DNA from 3 places in the Kitasatospora sp. NPDC127111 genome. Region 1 is predicted to be linked to each of the others. Evidence: riboswitches for the same ligand, from Rfam matches in the RefSeq annotation. Region 1 holds a riboswitch; each other region holds the start of a gene.
The links. A riboswitch is a leader RNA that binds a small molecule or an ion and turns the genes downstream of it on or off. The one in region 1 is predicted to bind cyclic di-AMP.
Positions count from the first base shown of each region.

Region 2: it holds a riboswitch for cyclic di-AMP, as region 1 does, so the genes downstream of both, ACFVHB_RS38985 (transglycosylase family protein) here and ACFVHB_RS20430 (M23 family metallopeptidase) in region 1, are expected to answer to the same signal.
Region 3: it holds a riboswitch for cyclic di-AMP, as region 1 does, so the genes downstream of both, ACFVHB_RS31440 (NlpC/P60 family protein) here and ACFVHB_RS20430 (M23 family metallopeptidase) in region 1, are expected to answer to the same signal.

Region 1 covers NZ_JBHXTG010000032.1:20,718-26,369, reverse strand. The annotation lists tRNA gene ACFVHB_RS20450 (tRNA-Ile) at 1-28, shown strand, start outside; gene ACFVHB_RS20445 (TetR/AcrR family transcriptional regulator) at 117-686, opposite strand; gene ACFVHB_RS20440 (alpha/beta fold hydrolase) at 804-1,631, opposite strand; gene ACFVHB_RS20435 (YiaA/YiaB family inner membrane protein) at 1,759-2,049, opposite strand; cyclic di-AMP (ydaO/yuaA leader) riboswitch at 2,294-2,452, shown strand; gene ACFVHB_RS20430 (M23 family metallopeptidase) at 2,465-3,319, shown strand; gene ACFVHB_RS20425 (hypothetical protein) at 3,381-4,253, opposite strand; gene ACFVHB_RS20420 (GNAT family N-acetyltransferase) at 4,296-4,877, shown strand; gene ACFVHB_RS20415 (sensor domain-containing protein) at 4,990-5,652, shown strand, end outside.
Region 2 covers NZ_JBHXTG010000130.1:1,509-7,160, forward strand. The annotation lists gene ACFVHB_RS38975 (SDR family NAD(P)-dependent oxidoreductase) at 34-459, opposite strand; gene ACFVHB_RS38980 (cytochrome P450) at 773-2,077, shown strand; cyclic di-AMP (ydaO/yuaA leader) riboswitch at 2,304-2,473, shown strand; gene ACFVHB_RS38985 (transglycosylase family protein) at 2,475-3,398, shown strand; gene eno (phosphopyruvate hydratase) at 3,793-5,079, shown strand; gene ACFVHB_RS38995 (septum formation initiator family protein) at 5,183-5,652, shown strand, end outside; gene ACFVHB_RS39000 (DUF501 domain-containing protein) at 5,652-5,652, shown strand, end outside.
Region 3 covers NZ_JBHXTG010000069.1:10,527-16,178, forward strand. The annotation lists gene ACFVHB_RS31435 (NlpC/P60 family protein) at 1-228, opposite strand, end outside; gene ACFVHB_RS31440 (NlpC/P60 family protein) at 454-1,593, opposite strand; cyclic di-AMP (ydaO/yuaA leader) riboswitch at 1,604-1,757, opposite strand; gene ACFVHB_RS31445 (NlpC/P60 family protein) at 2,084-3,127, opposite strand; gene ACFVHB_RS31450 (NYN domain-containing protein) at 3,340-4,797, opposite strand; gene ACFVHB_RS31455 (hypothetical protein) at 4,988-5,248, opposite strand; gene ACFVHB_RS31460 (rhomboid family intramembrane serine protease) at 5,463-5,652, shown strand, end outside.

The DNA of each region.
Region 1 (5,652 bases):
GCCACAGGTTCAAGTCCTGTTAGGCCCACCGCGTCGAAGGGCCCGGAGCGATCACGCTCCGGGCCCTTCCGCATGTCCGGCCGCGTTCCACGCGCCCCGGCCCCCCGCTCCCGGTGCTACGCCCCCGGCCAGTCGCGGAGACCGTGGGTGAGGACGGTGATCAGCCGGTCCTGGGTGTCGCCGAGGTCCTCCGCGAGCTGGAAGGCGCCGCCGATGGAGAGCGAGGCGAAGCCGTGCGCCACCGAGCGGACCGCGCGGGCGGCGTGGATCGCCTCCGACCCGTCGAGGCCGTACGCGCGCAGCACCGCGATGATCACGCCGACCAGCCGGGTCGCCGCCCGGGTGAGCTCGTCGTCCGGCTGCGGGGCCTGGGGGAGCGCGTTGTAGCGGTGCGGGTACTCGGTGGCGTAGCCGTGGTAGGCGCGCAGCACGGCGGCGACGGCGTCGTCCCCGCCGCGGCCGAGGGCGGCCCCGGCGAGCCGGTCGGCGAGCTCCTCGGTGACCCGGACGGCGACCAGCCGGCGCAGTTCGGCCAGCCCGCCGCTCACGTGCTTGTACAGCGAGGGAGTGGCCACTCCGGCCCGCGCGGCGACGGCGGCCAGGGTGAGGGCCTCGGGGCCCTGCTCGTCGATGAGGGCGAGGGCGTGGCCGACGACCTGCTCGGGGGTGAGTCCTACGCGGGGCATGGGGGTTCTCCGTGGTTGCGGCGGCGGTGGCGGCGGCGCGTGGCCGGCGCGTGGGCCGGTGGGTGGGCGTGGGCCGGCGCGTGGGTGGTGCGTGGGCGGCCGGTGCGCGGGCGGGGTTCAGGCCAGCTCGGCGAGGAACGTCAGCAGCGCGTCGGCGGTGGCCCGCGGGTGGTCGGCCATCGGGTAGTGGCCCGCTCCCTCGATCATCACCTTGCGGGCGCGCAGCGCGGCGGCCTGCCGGTCGGCGACCAGCTCCGGCCGGGGGAAGTCGGGGTCCTTGCCGCCCATCACGACCAGGGCCGGGCAGCGCACGGCCGCGGTCCAGCCGGCGGGCGCGGAGTCACCGCGGACGTAGCCGCGGGTCGCGGTCCTGCGCCCGGGCGTGCGCATCGCGGCGACCAGCCCGTCCACGTACGCGTCGAGGTCGGCCGGCTTGGCGGTCGGGTAGGCCATCCTGCGGTGGTAGAGGCCCCAGAACGCGGGCGAGTGCACCAGCAGCGTGCCCATCACGGCGAACATCGCGCGCTGCAGGGCGGTCGGCGGCAGGTTCTCCACGAAGGCGTCCAGCAGGACGATCCCGGCGACCCGCTCGGGGGCGTCCCCGGCGGCCTTGACCACGGTGGCGCCGGTGTACGAGTTGCCGGCCAGGACGGCGCGCTCGATGCCGAGGTGGTCGAGCAGGGCGAGGACGTCGGTGGCGATCGCGGCCGGCGAGTAGTCGTCCCAGACGATCGAGGACTCGCCGAAGCCGCGCAGGTCCATGGTGATCACCCGGCGGCCGGCCGCGGTCAGCAGCGGGCGCAGGTGCCGGTAGGCGGCCCGGCTGTCCAGCATCCCGGGGAGCAGGACGACGGGGACGCCCTCGCCCTGCTCGGTGTCGTCGTAGGCGAGCCGGCCGCCGGTGACGTCGAGGTACTGGGTGGTGGGGGCGGTGGTGCCGGACATGGGGGCCTCCTGGGTCCGCCGGGCTCGGGTGTCGGCGGTGCTGCCGACACCCACAAAGCTAAGGCTAATAGCCTTAGCCGTCAAGCTATTGGCAGAAGCTGAAGGCGGCCCCGGTCCGGGCGGCCGGTCAGACGCCGTCCACCTTGAACGGGTCGTGCTCGGTCAGCAGCTTCTCCAGCCGGGCCTGGTCGACCCGGGTGACGATCTCGCTGGTCTCCTGCCGGTCGCGGATCACCTTGGCCAGGGTGAACGAGGAGGTGACGGTGTAGAGCAGGCCGATCCCGAGGAAGGCCCGGGTCCAGCCGCCCACCGGGAGGTAGGCGATCCCGACCGCGAGGGCGGTGCCCGAGATCGCGAAGGAGAGCACGGCCTGGACGAAGTACGCGGCCGTGGTGCGTGACTGCATCGGTGCGTTCATGGCGCCAGGATGGTCGCGCCAGCCGGGCCGCACATGAGTAGGAGTACTCAGAACGACGGTCGTTCGTTGACGTCCCATCACGTTCGGTAGTGTGAGTTGTCGTCAATCGCCCCAAAACGCCCATCGGGTCGCGTAAGGTCCGTGCTGGCCCCGCTCGTCCCGGACGGACGGCTTGGAATCAGGGGCTCCTAGGATTAACGTTTGATAACGCAGCGCGGTCCGCAACGCCGTACCCAGACGGCACCGTGCGCCGTCGCCTAATCCCGCCGGCCGGCCTCCGGGCAGGCCAGGGAGCCGGGGAACCACGTTCCTTGGGGTGAATCGGCCGGGCCCAGGCCCAGCCGTAGGAGACCTTCCTGCTCCGAACCCGTCAGCTAACCCGGTAGGCGCGAAGGAAGGAAAGGAGCGCGCCTCCGTGGCGTCGACGCACTCTCCGGCACACCTGCCCGGCTCCGCAGCCGGCACCCAGCTGCTCGAACCCTGGCCCGTGTACGGTGCCGGGCCCGGCGGGCCCGCCGACGAGGCCGCCCCGCAGGCCACCGAGACCAACCGGCACCGGATGCCGCGTCAGACCCGCGGGACCGCGCCGCTGCTCGGCGTCACCGCCGTCGCCGCCACCCTCGGCGCCACCGGCTTCGCCTCCGCGACCCCGGCCGCCGCGCCCGCCGTCGAGGCCCCCGACGAGGCCCCGGTCGCCCTCTCCGCCGACCCCGGCCTCGCGCTCGCCGCCCGGATCCAGCAGCAGGCCGACAGCCAGCGCACCGCCGCCGAGGAGACCGCCCGCCTCCAGGCCGCCAAGGAGGCCGAGGCCAAGCGCGCCGCCCAGCAGCAGGAGGCCAAGCGCGCCGCCGAGGAGGCCGAGAAGGCCAAGCTCGCCGCCCTCAACCTGCCGGTGCGCGACTACAACCTCTCCGCCCACTACGGCCAGAGCGCCTCCTACTGGGCCCACCTGCACACCGGTCTCGACTTCGCCGCCGACACCGGCACCCCGGTGTACGCGGTCGGCCAGGGCACCATCACCTCGGCCGGCTGGGCGGGCTCCTACGGCTACCGGATCGTCGAGACGCTGCCCGACGGCACCGAGATCTGGTACTGCCACCTCTCCTCGATCATCAAGGGCTCCGGCAAGGTCGTCCCCGGCCAGCAGCTCGGCAAGGTCGGCGCCACCGGCAACGTCACCGGCCCGCACCTGCACCTGGAGGTGCGCCCCGGCGGCGGCGCCCCGGTCGACCCGGAGACCTGGTTCGAGCAGCGCGGCATCACCCCCTGACAGCCCGCCCGGCCCCGGCCGTCACCCTCCGCGAGGGGCTCGGCGGCCGGGGCCGCGACGCTCACTCCGGCGGCAGCTGCGCCAGGTACGCGTCGATCTCCTCCTGGCCCGGCTCCGGCGCCAGGTCCGGGAACTCCGCCAGCAGCATCCTCGGCAGCCCCGGCACCGTCCACGCCCCGCACAGGTCCAGCGCCGCCTCGGCCGCCGCCTCCTCGAACGCGCCGAAATCCCCGGCCAGCTCGTCCGGCATCGGCCGGCCCAGCGCCGTCAGCTCCGCCAGGTTGCGGTAGCTGCGCCGCATCAGCCCCTGCTCCAGCAGCCGCCGGGCCCCGTCGGTGGCCATCCCCACGCTCAGCGTCCGGGCCGGACCCCAGCCCTCCTCGTCGAGCTCGTCCAGCCAGCCCGCCTCCGCCAGCGCCTCGAACCCGGCCCGCCGTTCCTCCCCGGACAGCTCCCGGAACGCCGTCAGCCACTCCCGCACCGCCGCCGCGTCCGCGACGTCCACGCCGTGCGCGTGCAGCAGCAGCGCGTACAGCCGGGGCCAGGTCACCAGATCGGCCCGGCGCAGCAGCCCGGCCGCCACCTCGCCCTGCCACTCGGCCTCGGCGTGCAGCCGCTCCTGCCGCTTGGCGTTCAGCCGCTTCACCGCCCGCTGGTGGTCGATCAGCAGCCGCACCGCCTCGCCGTACGCCAGCGGGTCCTGCTCCGGCGCGGGCTGCACGTACAGGTGGAGCCGCTCGTACAGCAACTGCTCCACCGCGTCCGAGGTCAGCTCCGGCCAGCCGTCGCGCATCCTGCCCTCGCCCAGCTCCAGCAGCGCCAGCACCGCCCGCAGCGGCTCCGCGGCCACCGGCGCCCGGCCCTCGGCCTCCGCCCAGGCGAGCAGTTCGGCGGCCTTGGTGCGCGGGGCGAGCCGCAGGTCTTCATCGTTCATGTCACGTACGGTAACCGCAAAGCCCGGGTAGGGTCGGCTGACATGGTCCCCGTCCGACTCACCGGCCCCCGCCTGGCCATCCGCGAGTTCCAGCACACCCCGGGCGACGTCGACGCGCTGCACGCGATCTTCGGCGACCCGGAGGCCACCCGCTACCTGCCCTTCGAACCGCGCGACCGGGAGGACTGCGCGGACCAGATCGAGCAGTACCTGGAGGAGGCGCTCCGCGAGGAACGGACGGTCTACCGGCTCGCCGTGACCCGGCGCGCCGACGCGGACGACCCGGCCGACGCCACCCCGATCGGCAACGCCGCCCTCACCCTCGGCGGCCGGGGCTCCGCCTCCCTCGGCTACGCCCTGCGCCCCGACACCTGGGGCAACGGCTACGCGGGCGAGATCACCGCACTGCTCTGCGACTTCGCGTTCGGCCCGCTCGGCCTGCACCGGCTGGCCGCCCTGGCCGACGTGGCGAACACGGCCTCCGCCCGGGTGCTGACCCGCGCCGGCTTCCAGCAGGAGGGCCGGGTGCGGCACGACGTGTACCGGGGCGGCGCCTGGCACGACGCCTTCCAGTACTCGCTGCTCGCCGACGAGTGGCCGGCCCGGCCCGGACAGGGGGGTTAACCCCACCCCCGGTCCGCCGGTGGCCCGGATGTCCGCCGGCCCGCGCCTTTGACAGCCTGGTGGAACCAGCCCGACCGGCACCGCCGCAGACCCGAGGACCGAGGCCCGGCCAATGAGCACCAGCCAGAGCACGCAGCGCGACGCGTACGACCGCCCCGAGGGCGCCTACCGTACCCAGGAGCCGCCGTACGCCTGGCGGGCGCCGTTCTCGTCCTACTACTACCGGGAGCTGGGCTTCACGCTCACCGGGCTCCCGGTCGCCGTCGCGGGCTTCGCCTTCGCCGTCCCGCTGTTCAGCCTCGGCCTCGGCACCATCGTCACCGTCCTCGGCCTGCCGGTGCTGGCCGCGCTCACCGCCGGCGCCCGCGGCTTCGGCCGGCTGGAACGCTCCCGGGCCCGCGGCATGCTGGCGCTGGACGTGCCCGGCCCGGCGCCGGTCCGGGTGGTGCGGCCCGGGACGTGGGGCGGGATCACCGCCCGGCTGGCGGACGCGGCCGGCTGGAAGGCCGTGCTGTACCAGGTGCTGATGTTCCCCTGGGCGATCCTGAGCTTCACGCTGTCGCTGGTCTTCCTGCTGCTCGGCTGGTCGTTCGCGCTCTACCCGCTCTACCACTGGGTCTTCCCGGCCTACACCGACTGGCCCGGCTACCGGGTGGTCGACTTCAAGGACGGCCACGGCGTCGAGCACGCCTACTACGTCCAGTCGCCGCTGCAGATCGCCGGGATGTCGCTGATCGGGCTGTTCCTGGTCTTCCTCACCCCGCAGCTGGTGCGC
Region 2 (5,652 bases), on a different contig from region 1:
AGCGCGGCGGGGTGACGAGCGCTGCGGGGCGGGTCAGACCGCAGCGACGTCCTCCACCGGCCGGCGCTGCGGCGGGACCACGACCTCGCCGATGGCCTCGCCGACCAGCGCGAGCAGCTCGGCGAGCCGCTCCAGGTCGAGGTGGTCGGGCAGGTCGGCGAGGGAGATGATCCGCTCGCCGTCGGAGCCGGCCACGCAGAACAGGTCGATCGGGCCGAGGTGCTTCTCGGCGGTGTCGACCAGGGCGGCGACGTCGCTGGGGCGGCGGATGTCGCCGCAGACGCCGACGACGGGGCAGCCGGGCCGGTCGAGCTCGGTGGCGAGGTCCTCGGCGATGCCCTCGCGCTGGTCGGCGACGAGCACCCCGGCGGCGCCGGCGGCGGTGAAGCGGCGTGCCAGGTCGGCGCCCGACCCGCCGTCGAGTACCGCGATGACGACGACTGCCCCGGTGACCCGCATGGTGCGCTCCTCCCTGTGGGCGGCTCCGCACCGGCGCCCACGTTCTGCTTTGCGGAGGATCGTAGGCATGTCCTGACCCTCCGCAACAGGGAATACCCCGCAGGTGACCAGGCTCACTCCTGCGGCACCGGGCAACCCCCGGAAGGGCCCCGTCTCCCCGCCCACACCGGCCGGGTCCCGACCGCGGGTCCCGCACGCCGAACCGCGCTCAGGACCCGTACGCAGGACCGCACGCAGGCCCCGTACACCGCCCCGCACGCAGGCCCCGCGCCCGGGACCCGCCGCCGCGCCCCGCACCGGATACCGTCGAGACATGCCAGTTCAGCCCGATTCTGCCCGCCCGCCGCTCTTCACCTGGGAGTTCGCCGCCGACCCGTACCCGGCGTACGCCTGGCTGCGCGAGCACGAGCCGGTGCACCGCACCACCCTGCCGAGCGGGGTCGAGGCCTGGCTGGTCACCCGGTACGCGGACGCCCGGCAGGCGCTCGCCGACAGCCGGCTCTCCAAGAACCCGGTGCACCACAGCGGGCAGGCGCACCGCACCGGCCGGGTCGGCATCCCGGGCGAGCGCCAGGCCGACCTGATGACGCACCTGCTGAACATCGACCCGCCGGACCACACCCGGCTGCGCCGGCTGGTGTCGAAGGCGTTCACGCCGCGCCGGGTGGCCGAGTTCGAGCCGCGGGTGCAGCAGCTCACGGACCGGTTGATCGACGGCTTCGCGGCCCGGGGCAGCGCCGACCTGATCCACGAGTTCGCCTTCCCGCTCCCCATCTACGCGATCTGCGACATGCTGGGCGTGCCGGCCGAGGACCAGGACGACTTCCGCGACTGGGCCGGGATGATGCTGCGGCACACGAAGCCGGGGCACGGCAGCGGCCAACGCGGCGGCGTGGGCCGGGCGGTGAAGCGGATGCGGGCGTACCTCGCCGAGCTGATCCACCGCAAGCGGGCGGACCTCGGCGACGACCTGATCTCCGGCCTGATCCGGGCCAGCGACCACGGTGAGCACCTGACCGAGAACGAGGCCGCGGCGATGGCCTTCATCCTGCTGTTCGCGGGGTTCGAGACGACCGTGAACCTGATCGGCAACGGCACGTACGCGCTGCTGCGCAACCCGGGCCAGCGGGCGCTGCTGCAGGAGTCGGTCGCCCGTGGCGAGAGCGGCCTGCTGGAAACCGGGATCGAGGAACTCCTGCGCTACGACGGGCCGGTGGAGCTGGCCACCTGGCGCTTCGCGACCAGCCCGCTGACCATCGGCGGGGTGGAGATCCCGGTCGGCGACCCGGTGCTGGTGGTGCTCGCCGCGGCGAACCGGGACCCCGCGCGGTTCGCCGACGAGAACGGCCTAGACCTGACCCGGACGGACAACCCGCACCTGGGTTTCGGGCACGGCATCCACTACTGCATCGGCGCCCCGCTGGCCCGGCTCGAAGGGCGGGCGGCACTGGCCACCCTGCTCACCCGGCTGCCGGATCTGCGGCTTGCCGAAAGCCCGGACAATCTGCGCTGGCGCGGCGGTCTGATCATGCGTGGACTTCGTGAGCTTCCGGTCGAATTCAGCCCGGAGAAGAAGGCCGTGGAGCCGTCCGCCGGCGCCGCCGACACCTCCGGCTGAGGCTCCGACACGCTGACGAGACGTCGCCGGTGCGTCGTTTTCCGGGGGTTGAACCACCATCAAAGCGGACATACCGCCTCCGTTGGTGGGCGATCGACCACACGCCGTAATTTCTGTGTGATATCGGCGATATGAGCTTGTGATTGGTAAGAGGATCTGTCTACTCTCCGTTGAGTTCGCAGCTGCGGACCTCGTGCGCGGGACGCCGAATCCTGCCCGCCGCGTCACGGGAAACCGACCAGAACCCTGGGCAGGGGCGGGGGAACCAGGTTTGTTGCCGTTCCCCACGGCTCGGGGTGAAGCCGCCCGAGCGGAAGCGATTCCGCGCACGGCGGCCGGGCCACCTCCCGGTCCGAACCCGACAGCTCACCTCGCAGGCGTGCGGAGAGGGACCTTCATGCTGTTCGTTGGAACTGGCCGTCACCGTCGTCGTACCCAGGCCGAGAAGGCCATCGCCGTCGCCGGTGTGGCCGGCGTCGGACTCGCGATGCCGATCCTCACCGCCACCGGCGCCTCGGCCGCCCCGGTCTCCACCTGGGACGCGGTCGCCCAGTGCGAGAGCGGCGGCAACTGGAGCATCAACACGGGCAACGGCTTCTACGGCGGTCTGCAGTTCACCTCCGGCACCTGGAAGGCGTACGGCGGCACGTCGTACGCGCCCCAGGCCAACCAGGCCAGCAAGGCGCAGCAGATCTCGGTCGCCGAGAAGGTCCTCGCCTCGCAGGGGCCGGGCGCCTGGCCGGTCTGCTCCCAGAAGGCCGGTCTGAGCAAGGGCGGCGCCCCGGCCGCGGTCGACACCTCGGCGGACGCCAAGCCCGCCGCGCAGCAGCCGGTCCAGAAGCCCGCCCAGCCGAAGCCGGTCCAGAAGCCCGCCCAGCCGGCCGGGCCGCAGGCGCAGAAGCCCGCCGCCCAGCAGTACGCGCAGCCGCAGGCCCAGCAGCAGACCCAGGCCCCGGCGTTCTCCGGCCACGACGGCTGGGACGCCGACGCGAAGGTGTACTGGTACCAGAACGACGGTGGTTGGTACTGGACCAGCCACCAGGACATCTACCAGCAGTACGCCGGCCACGCCGCGGGCCAGGCCGCGGGCCGGACCACGGGTCAGGAGGCTCCGGCGGCCGCGCAGAGCGCCCCGGCCGCGCCCGTCACCCAGCAGCGCTCCGGCCACGACTACACCGTCCGGTCCGGGGACACGCTGGCCGGCATCGCCGCCGCCCACGACGTCTCCGGCGGCTGGCAGACGCTGTACGACGGCAACCGCGGCACGGTCGGCGCCGACCCGAACCTGATCCTGCCCGGCCAGGTGCTCAACCTCGGCTGATCCGCCGCCGGCCCGGCGGGACCGGGCCGGCGCACACCACAGCCGGCCACCGCCGCCGACCAGCGCAGCCGGCCACCGCAGCCGGCCACCGCCGGAGCGTGCCGCCGCCGGCCACCGACGCCGGCCACCGCCGGAGCGTGCCGACGCCGACCGCCGGGAGCCCGCCGACACCGCGAACGGGGGCCGGATTCGGCCCCTTCGTCCCCGTCTGGTCGCCTTCCGCCGGGCAACCAGGTGAACTACCGGTGGGTAGAGCGGCCACACGCTGAGACGGGGCCGAGGTCAGCGTGGCCCCGGGAGCCCGTGCGGTTAGGCTCTGGTCGTAACGACTCCGCAATCGTCCGGCCGACAGCACCCACCGTCAGCCGAACCTGCTTCCGCTAGGAGATGCCTCGTGCCGTCCATCGATGTCGTCGTAGCCCGTGAGATCCTCGACTCGCGTGGCAACCCCACGGTCGAGGTCGAGGTCGGCCTCGACGACGGCAGCACCGGCCGTGCCGCCGTCCCCTCGGGTGCCTCCACCGGCGCCTTCGAGGCGCTGGAGCTGCGCGACGGTGACAAGAACCGCTACTTCGGCAAGGGCGTGGAGAAGGCCGTCCTGGCCGTCATCGAGCAGATCGGCCCGGAGCTGGTCGGCTACGACGCCACCGAGCAGCGCCTGATCGACCAGGCCATGCTCGACCTGGACGCCACCCCGGACAAGTCCTCGCTCGGCGCCAACGCCATCCTGGGCGTCTCGCTCGCCGTGGCGCACGCCGCCTCCGAGGCCAGCGACCTGCCGCTGTTCCGTTACCTGGGCGGCCCGAACGCGCACGTCCTGCCGGTCCCGATGATGAACATCCTCAACGGCGGCTCGCACGCGGACTCCAACGTCGACATCCAGGAGTTCATGATCGCCCCGATCGGCGCGGAGTCCTTCTCCGAGGCCGTCCGCTGGGGCGTCGAGGTCTACCACACCCTCAAGGGCGTCCTGAAGGAGCGCGGCCTCTCCACCGGTCTCGGCGACGAGGGCGGCTTCGCCCCGAACCTGGACAGCAACCGCGAGGCCCTGGACCTCATCACCGAGGCCATCCAGAAGGCCGGCTACGTGCCCGGCCGCGACGTGGCGCTGGCCCTGGACGTCGCCGCCTCCGAGTTCTACAAGGACGGCGCCTACCAGTTCGAGGGCAAGGCCCTCTCGGCCGCCGAGCTGATCGAGTACTACGCCGAGCTGGTCGCCGCGTACCCGCTGGTCTCCATCGAGGACCCGCTGGACGAGTCGGACTGGGACGGCTGGAAGGCCATGACCGTCAAGCTGGGCGACAAGGTCCAGCTGGTCGGCGACGACCTGTTCGTCACCAACCCGGCCCGCCTGGCCAAGGGCATCGAGACCGGCACCGCCAACGCGCTGCTGGTCAAGGTGAACCAGATCGGCTCGCTGACCGAGACCCTGGACGCCGTCGAGCTGGCCCAGCGCAACGGCTACCGCTGCATGATGTCGCACCGCTCCGGCGAGACCGAGGACGTCACCATCGCCGACCTGGCCGTCGCCACCAACTGCGGCCAGATCAAGACCGGTGCCCCGGCCCGCTCCGAGCGCGTCGCCAAGTACAACCAGCTGCTGCGCATCGAGGAGATCCTCGACGACGCCGCCGAGTACGCCGGCCGCGGCGCCTTCCCGCGCTTCAAGCACGAGGGCTGACCGAGTACGGCGGCTGACACACACTGATCGCACCGGTGCCCCGCCGGTTCACCCCGTAGGGTGGACGGCGGGGCACCGGCGCGACCAGGAGGGGAAACGGGAGATGGCAGGATGGCGGATCCCGGGCTTGGCGGCCCGGCCTCGCTTCACGAGCCGGGCGACCGTCCTCGTCCTGGTGCTCTGCTCGCTGGTGGCGATCCTCGCCTACCCGACGCGGCAGTTCATCTCGCAGCGTTCCGAGATCTCCGCCCAGCGGGCGAAGGCCGAACACGCCCGGCAGCAGGTCGAACAGCTGCGCCGGGAGAAGGCCCGCTGGCAGGACCCGGAGTACGTCAAGGCGCAGGCCCGCGCCCGGCTGCACTACGCGATGCCGGGGGAGACCCCGTACATCGCGGTGGACCCGGCCGGCCAGGGCGCCGCCAAGTCCTCCGTGCCCGCGCCCGCGCCGTCCGACGGTGTGGCCGCCGCTCCGGCGAAGGCCGCCAAGCCCTGGTACGCCAGCGTCTGGGACTCGGTGGACGCCGCCGACACCGCCGCCCTCGCCCCGCCCTCTCCACCCGCCCCTGCCCCCGC
Region 3 (5,652 bases), on a different contig from region 1:
GTCGAGCGCCGCGTTGTACTTCTCGGAGGCCTGCTCGGCCTCGTCGTAGAGCTGCTCGACCTGGGCCTTGACGTCCTTGCGGTTCGACGGCGCGTCCGGCGCGCCGGGGGCGGCCTGGGCGGTGCCGCCGGCCGCCATGCCCAGGACGGTGGTGGCCGCCGCGGTGAGCACCAGCGCACGGGCGAGAGCGTGCGCACCTGACAGCGGGGAACGGCGGTGCACGGCCATGCGACGGCGGCTCCAATCCTGCGGCCCGGCCCCGCCGCCGCACCGGGGCGGGCGGCTCTCCAGCGGGAGTCCGGTGGCAGACGTTAGCGAGTCCGGGCGAGCGAGTCCAAACCCCTCCCAACCCGAATATTCGCCCACCAATCGGACATCAGCCCGAGCCGCCGGAAAAGCCGCAGGCCCGGCCTCCCGCGAGGGAGACCGGGCCCGTGAGCGCCCGAGCGGGGATCAGACCCGCACGATGGAGGCCAGCGGCATGTTGGAGACGGCCTCGTAGCGGACCGACGCACCCGGCTTGGGAGCGTGCAGCACCTGGCCGTTGCCCGCGTAGATCCCGACGTGGTGGGCGTCGCTGTAGAAGATCAGCAGGTCGCCGGGCTGGGCCTGGGAGATGTCCGAGCCGATCCGGGTGCCGGCACCCGCCTGCTCCTGGGAGGTGCGCGGCAGCGACACGTCGACCTGGTTGAACGCCCAGACCATCAGGCCCGAGCAGTCGAAGGAGTTCGGGCCCGCGGCGCCGTAGACGTACGGGCTGCCGACCTTGGTGGCCGCGATGGACAGCGCGGCGGCGCCGCGCGAGCTGCCCGCGGCGACCGGCTTGGGGGCCGGCGTGGACGCCTGCGAACTGCCGCTGAGGTCGGTGCGGCCGCTGTCGCGCGAGGCGCGGTCGGCGTCCGCCTTCGCGGTGGCCGCGGCCTTGGCGGCGGCGTCCGCCTTCGCCTTCGCCTCGGCGGCGGCCTTCTCCTCGGCCGCGCGCATCGCCTGGCGCTCCTGCTCGGTCAGCGTGTTGAGCAGCTCCTGGGCCTTGGCCAGCTTGGCCTGGACCTCCTCCTTGGAGGCCTTCAGCTGCTGGGTGGTGGCCTCCAGCTCGCCGAGCTTGGCCTGGGCCTCGTTGCGGTCCTGGTCGAGCCTGCGCTGCTGCTCCTGGAGCTCCTTCAGCGCGCCGGACTGGGTGCTGCTCGCCTGGGTCAGGGCCCCGGCCTGGTTGAGGAAGTTGTCCGGGCTGGACGAGAGCATCAGCTGGACGGTCGACGATATGCCGCCGGTGCGGTACTGCTCGCCGGCGATCTCGGCGAGGCCGCCCTGCGCGTCGGTGACCGCGGCCTGCTGGCGGGCCACCTTGTCCTGCAGCTGGCCGACCTGCTTCTGCAGCTCCTGCTGCTTGGCCTGGGCGCCGTTGTACTTCTCGGTCGCCTGCTCGGCCTGCTCGTTGAGCTGGTCGACCTGCTCCTTGACCTGGTCCTTGGTCGGCGTCGGGTCGGCGTGGGCACCGGACTGCGCGGAGAGGGCGACGGCGGCGGCGGCGACGCCGGTCAGGATCGAGACCTTGGCGCGGCCGGCAGGCTTGGGACGACGATGGGACGCCACGAAGGCGGACTCCTTCTTCCAACGCCCGCCTACCGGGTGAGCTGACGGGTTCGGGCCGGAAGCTGCCCTACGACGCCTCACCGGCCGTTCCACCGGCCGACCTGGCGCCGATTCACCCCGGAGGAACGTGGTTCCCCGGCTCCGCTCCACAGCGCCCCCGACTGCTGGGCTCCCCGTCCGACAGGTCGTGCGACCCGTCCCGCTGCTTCACGAACTCGGCGGTAAACCACCGCCGCCACCCGGGCTGGGTGATCGACTGTGCGGTGGTTCGAGGCACGACCCTAGTAACAGAACCGTGATCCGTTCAAATCCTTGTCAGAAAAAAGACGGAAGAATAACCAAGTTCATTTGTGAATATGACCGGGCGTGATCGGTGCCGTACGCGGAGCTGATCGCTTGTCACCCTGCCGCCGGACACGCCGGCGCCACCCCGGCTCCGGGGTGGCGCGGATCACAGGGCCGGGACGCGGCCCGCGGGCGTGTCGGTCCGTCAGACCCGGCGGATGGTGTTGATCGGCATCGCGTCGGCCTTCATCACCTTGACCACGTCACCGGTGTGCGGCGCGTGCACCACCATGCCGTTGCCGATGTACATCCCGACGTGGCTGCGGTCGCTGCGGTAGATGATCAGGTCGCCGGGCTGGGCCTCGGCGAGCGAGGGCACCCGGGCGCCGACGTTGCCCTGCGCCTGCGAGGTGCGCGGCAGCGAGATGCCGGCCTTCCCGTACGCCCAGACCATCAGGCCGGAGCAGTCGAAGGTGCTCGGGCCGGTGGCGCCCCAGACGTACGGCGAGCCCTGCTTGCTCATCGCGTTGGACACGGCCGCACCGGCGTAGCCGCCGGCCTGCGGCAGGCTGCCCAGGTCGGCCCGCTCGGAGCCGCGCGAGGCCCGGTCCTCCTGCTGCTGCTGGGCGCGCAGGGCGGCCCGGTCGGCCGCGCTGAGCGAGTTCAGCAGGTCCTGGGCCTCCTTGAGCTTCTTGTTGACGTCCGCCTTGGCCTGGTTCAGGTCCTTGGTGGTGCTGTCCAGCGAGGCCAGGATGGCGGCCGCCTCGGCCTTCTGCTGGTCCAGCCGGCGCTGCTGGTCCTGGAGGCCCTTGAGCGCCTCGGTCTGGCTGGAGCTGGCCTGCTGGACGCTGGAGGCCTTGTCCAGGTAGCCGGACGGGTCGGAGGAGAGCATCAGCTGGACGGACGGGTCGATGCCGCCGCTGCGGTACTGCTCGCCGGCCACCGCCGCCAGCCCGCCCTGAAGCTGGGTCATCTGGTCCTGGCCGCGGGCCACCTGGTCCTGCAGTTGGTCCGCCTGCTTGCGCAGCTGGTCCGCCCGCTCCTTGGCGCCGTTGTACTTCTCGGTCGCCTGCTCCGCCTCTTCCTGCAGCTGGTCGATCTGCGCCTTCACGTCGTCCTTCTTGGGGGACGGACTCGGTGCGGCGTGCGCGGCGACCTGGGCGGAGAGGGCGACCGCGGTCGCAGCGGCAGCGGTGAGCACGGAGACCCGCGCGCGGCTCGGCTGCTTGGGACGGCGGTGGGAGGCCAAGGGACCGGCTCCTTCTTCCAACGGACTCACCCGATCGGGTGAGAATCCGGAAAATAGGTTTGACGCCAGACCCTAGTGAAGATCCAGGCTTTCCGCCACTCCCCCGATGGCGTGAACTCCAGCCCGACGCCATGACTTCACGGAATCCCCACATCACCGCGAACCGGGCGCTGACCAGGTGTCACGCCGGTCCGGGCGGGGTTCGCGACAGCCTACGGCCGCGCCAGCCGGTTGAGCAGCAGCACCGAGGCGACGGGGCGCGCGCCCGCCTTCCGCACGCCCTCCGCGACCTCCCGGTCGGTGGAGACCACCACCACCGGCCGGCCCTGCGGCTCGGCCCGCACCAGGCGTCTGATCAGCTCGTCCGCCGTCTCCCCGGTCCGGCTGAACCGCACCCGGACCCCGCGCGGCGGCGCCATGATCACCGGCACGTCCAGGTCCTGCCCGTCGAACACACAGGTGACCTCCGCCTGGGTGCGCTGGGCCAGCATCGCCAGCCCGCCCAGCAGCCGGATCCGCTGCTGCTCCAGCGGCAGCGTCGGGTAGCCGGTCTTGGTCACGTTGTAGCCGTCCACCACCAGGTGGACCTGCGGGATCGCCAGCAGCTGGTCCAGCAGCGCCGGATCGTCCTCGGCCAGCCCGCGCCGGGCCACGTCGTGCGGCGAGGCCGCGCCCGGCACCACCGCCTCCACCAGGTCGGCCGGCCGGATCTGCGAGACCGGCAGCGCCAGCTCCCGCTGCAGGCCCTGCGCCGACTGCAGCACGGTGTCCAGCAGCAGCCGCAGCCGCATGTCCTCGACGCTGCGCCCCTCGCGGGCCGAACGGCGGCCCTGCTCGGCGGCGTTCTCCAGCTCGGAGATCCGGTGCCGGAGCCGGCGCGCCTCGCTCTCCGCCGCGCCGCGCTCGGCGGCGGCCTGCGCCTTCAGTGCCTCCAGTTCGGCGGCCAGCCGGCGGGTCTCGGCCTGCGCCCGGCGGGTGTCGCTCTCCAGCGACCGCACCTTCCGGCGCAGCGAGTCGGCCTCCCTGCGGACCTCCTCCGACTCGGCCCGCTGCCGGTCCAGGTCCGCCCGGGCCGCGGCCCGCACCTCGGCCAGCTCCGCCTGCAGCTTCTCCGCCAGCCGGGTCGCCTCGGCGGCCGCGCCCTCGGCGCCGGCCCGCTCGGCCTCCTCGCCGGCCTCGGCGACCAGCCGGCTCCAGCCCGCCGAGCGCACCAGGTAGGCGGCGGCCGCGACGTCCATCGGATCGGCGGCCCCGGGCACGCTGCCCGACTCCAGCGCCTTCACCAGATCGGGCTGGCCCAGCCGCAGCCGCTCCGCTATCCGCACCCGGAAGGCCGGCTCGGACTCCAGCGCGGCGGCCAGCGCGGTGGCCGCGTACTTGGCCCGCCGGGCCGGGGTGAACTTGGCGTACTGGCGCAGCGACTGGGGCAGCTCGCCAGGCGGCAGCCCGCCGAGCGCGTCGGCGGCGAGGCCGACCACCCGGCGGCGCACGCCCTCGGGCAGCGGCCGGTCGAGCTTCTCGGCGGCCTGCTCCGCCGGCGCGGAGCCGTCTTCCGCCGGCTCGTCACCGCCGGACTCCTCGCCGGTCGCGGGCCCGTCGGCGGCCGCCCCGGCGGGGGCCGCGGGGGCGGACGTGGCTTCCTCGGCCGCGTCCGGCGCCTGCGCGTCCACAGCGGGCTGCCGCCCCTGCGGCCCGGCGGGCTCCTTCGCTGCGTCCACCACGTCCTCGGCTCCGATCCTGGTCCAGTGGGTACGGCCGACGGCGGCCGCCCTCGTCGTCACGCTCCGTGCGCTCTGTCTGTATTGTCCCGTGCGGCGGGCGGCCGTGCCGCACACCGCCGCCTACCGCACGGGCCGGGCATCAACCCTGCTCGGCGGCCTCGTCGGCCTCGGCACCCGGGCGGGCCACCAGCTCGACCTGGTCCACCGCGTTGCACCAGCGGCAGCGCACCGACTCGACGGTCTCGCTGTGGACCTCGGTCTCCTCCACCTTGGACTCGCCGGCCAGGTCGAAGTGGAGGAACTCGGTCACCCGGGCGGTCCGGGTCACGTCGAAGCGGGTCAGGTTGCCGCACAGGGTGCAGCGCCAGCGCGTCTCGGCGGTCAGGGCGGGGACGGTCATCGGGGATCCTCTCGGGTGGTCCCTGGGTGGGCTCAGGCGCTCCCCCCGGAGCCCCGGCGTCGGCGGCGGGAGGCGGGAATGCCCGCCCCAAGCCTATTGCCTGGGGCAACCACGCCGACGACCGGTTACGACCATCGGCACCCCGCGGTGGCTCCCTAGCCCACCTGCCGTAAGCCCGGTGTCACCCGGGCCGGGCGGAGGGATGCTTGGCCCCATGGCGATCCCGGTCCTCGACCACACCGGTGCGCGGGGCGGCCGCCCGGCCGTGCCCGTCCCGGCCGTCAGCTACGCGCTGATCGCGCTCAACACCGTGGTCTTCCTGCTCGGCCCGGCCGCCGGACTCAATCCGCTGTACGGCCGCGGCCACGACCGGGTCTGCGCGGAGCAGCGGTACGAGCAGCGCT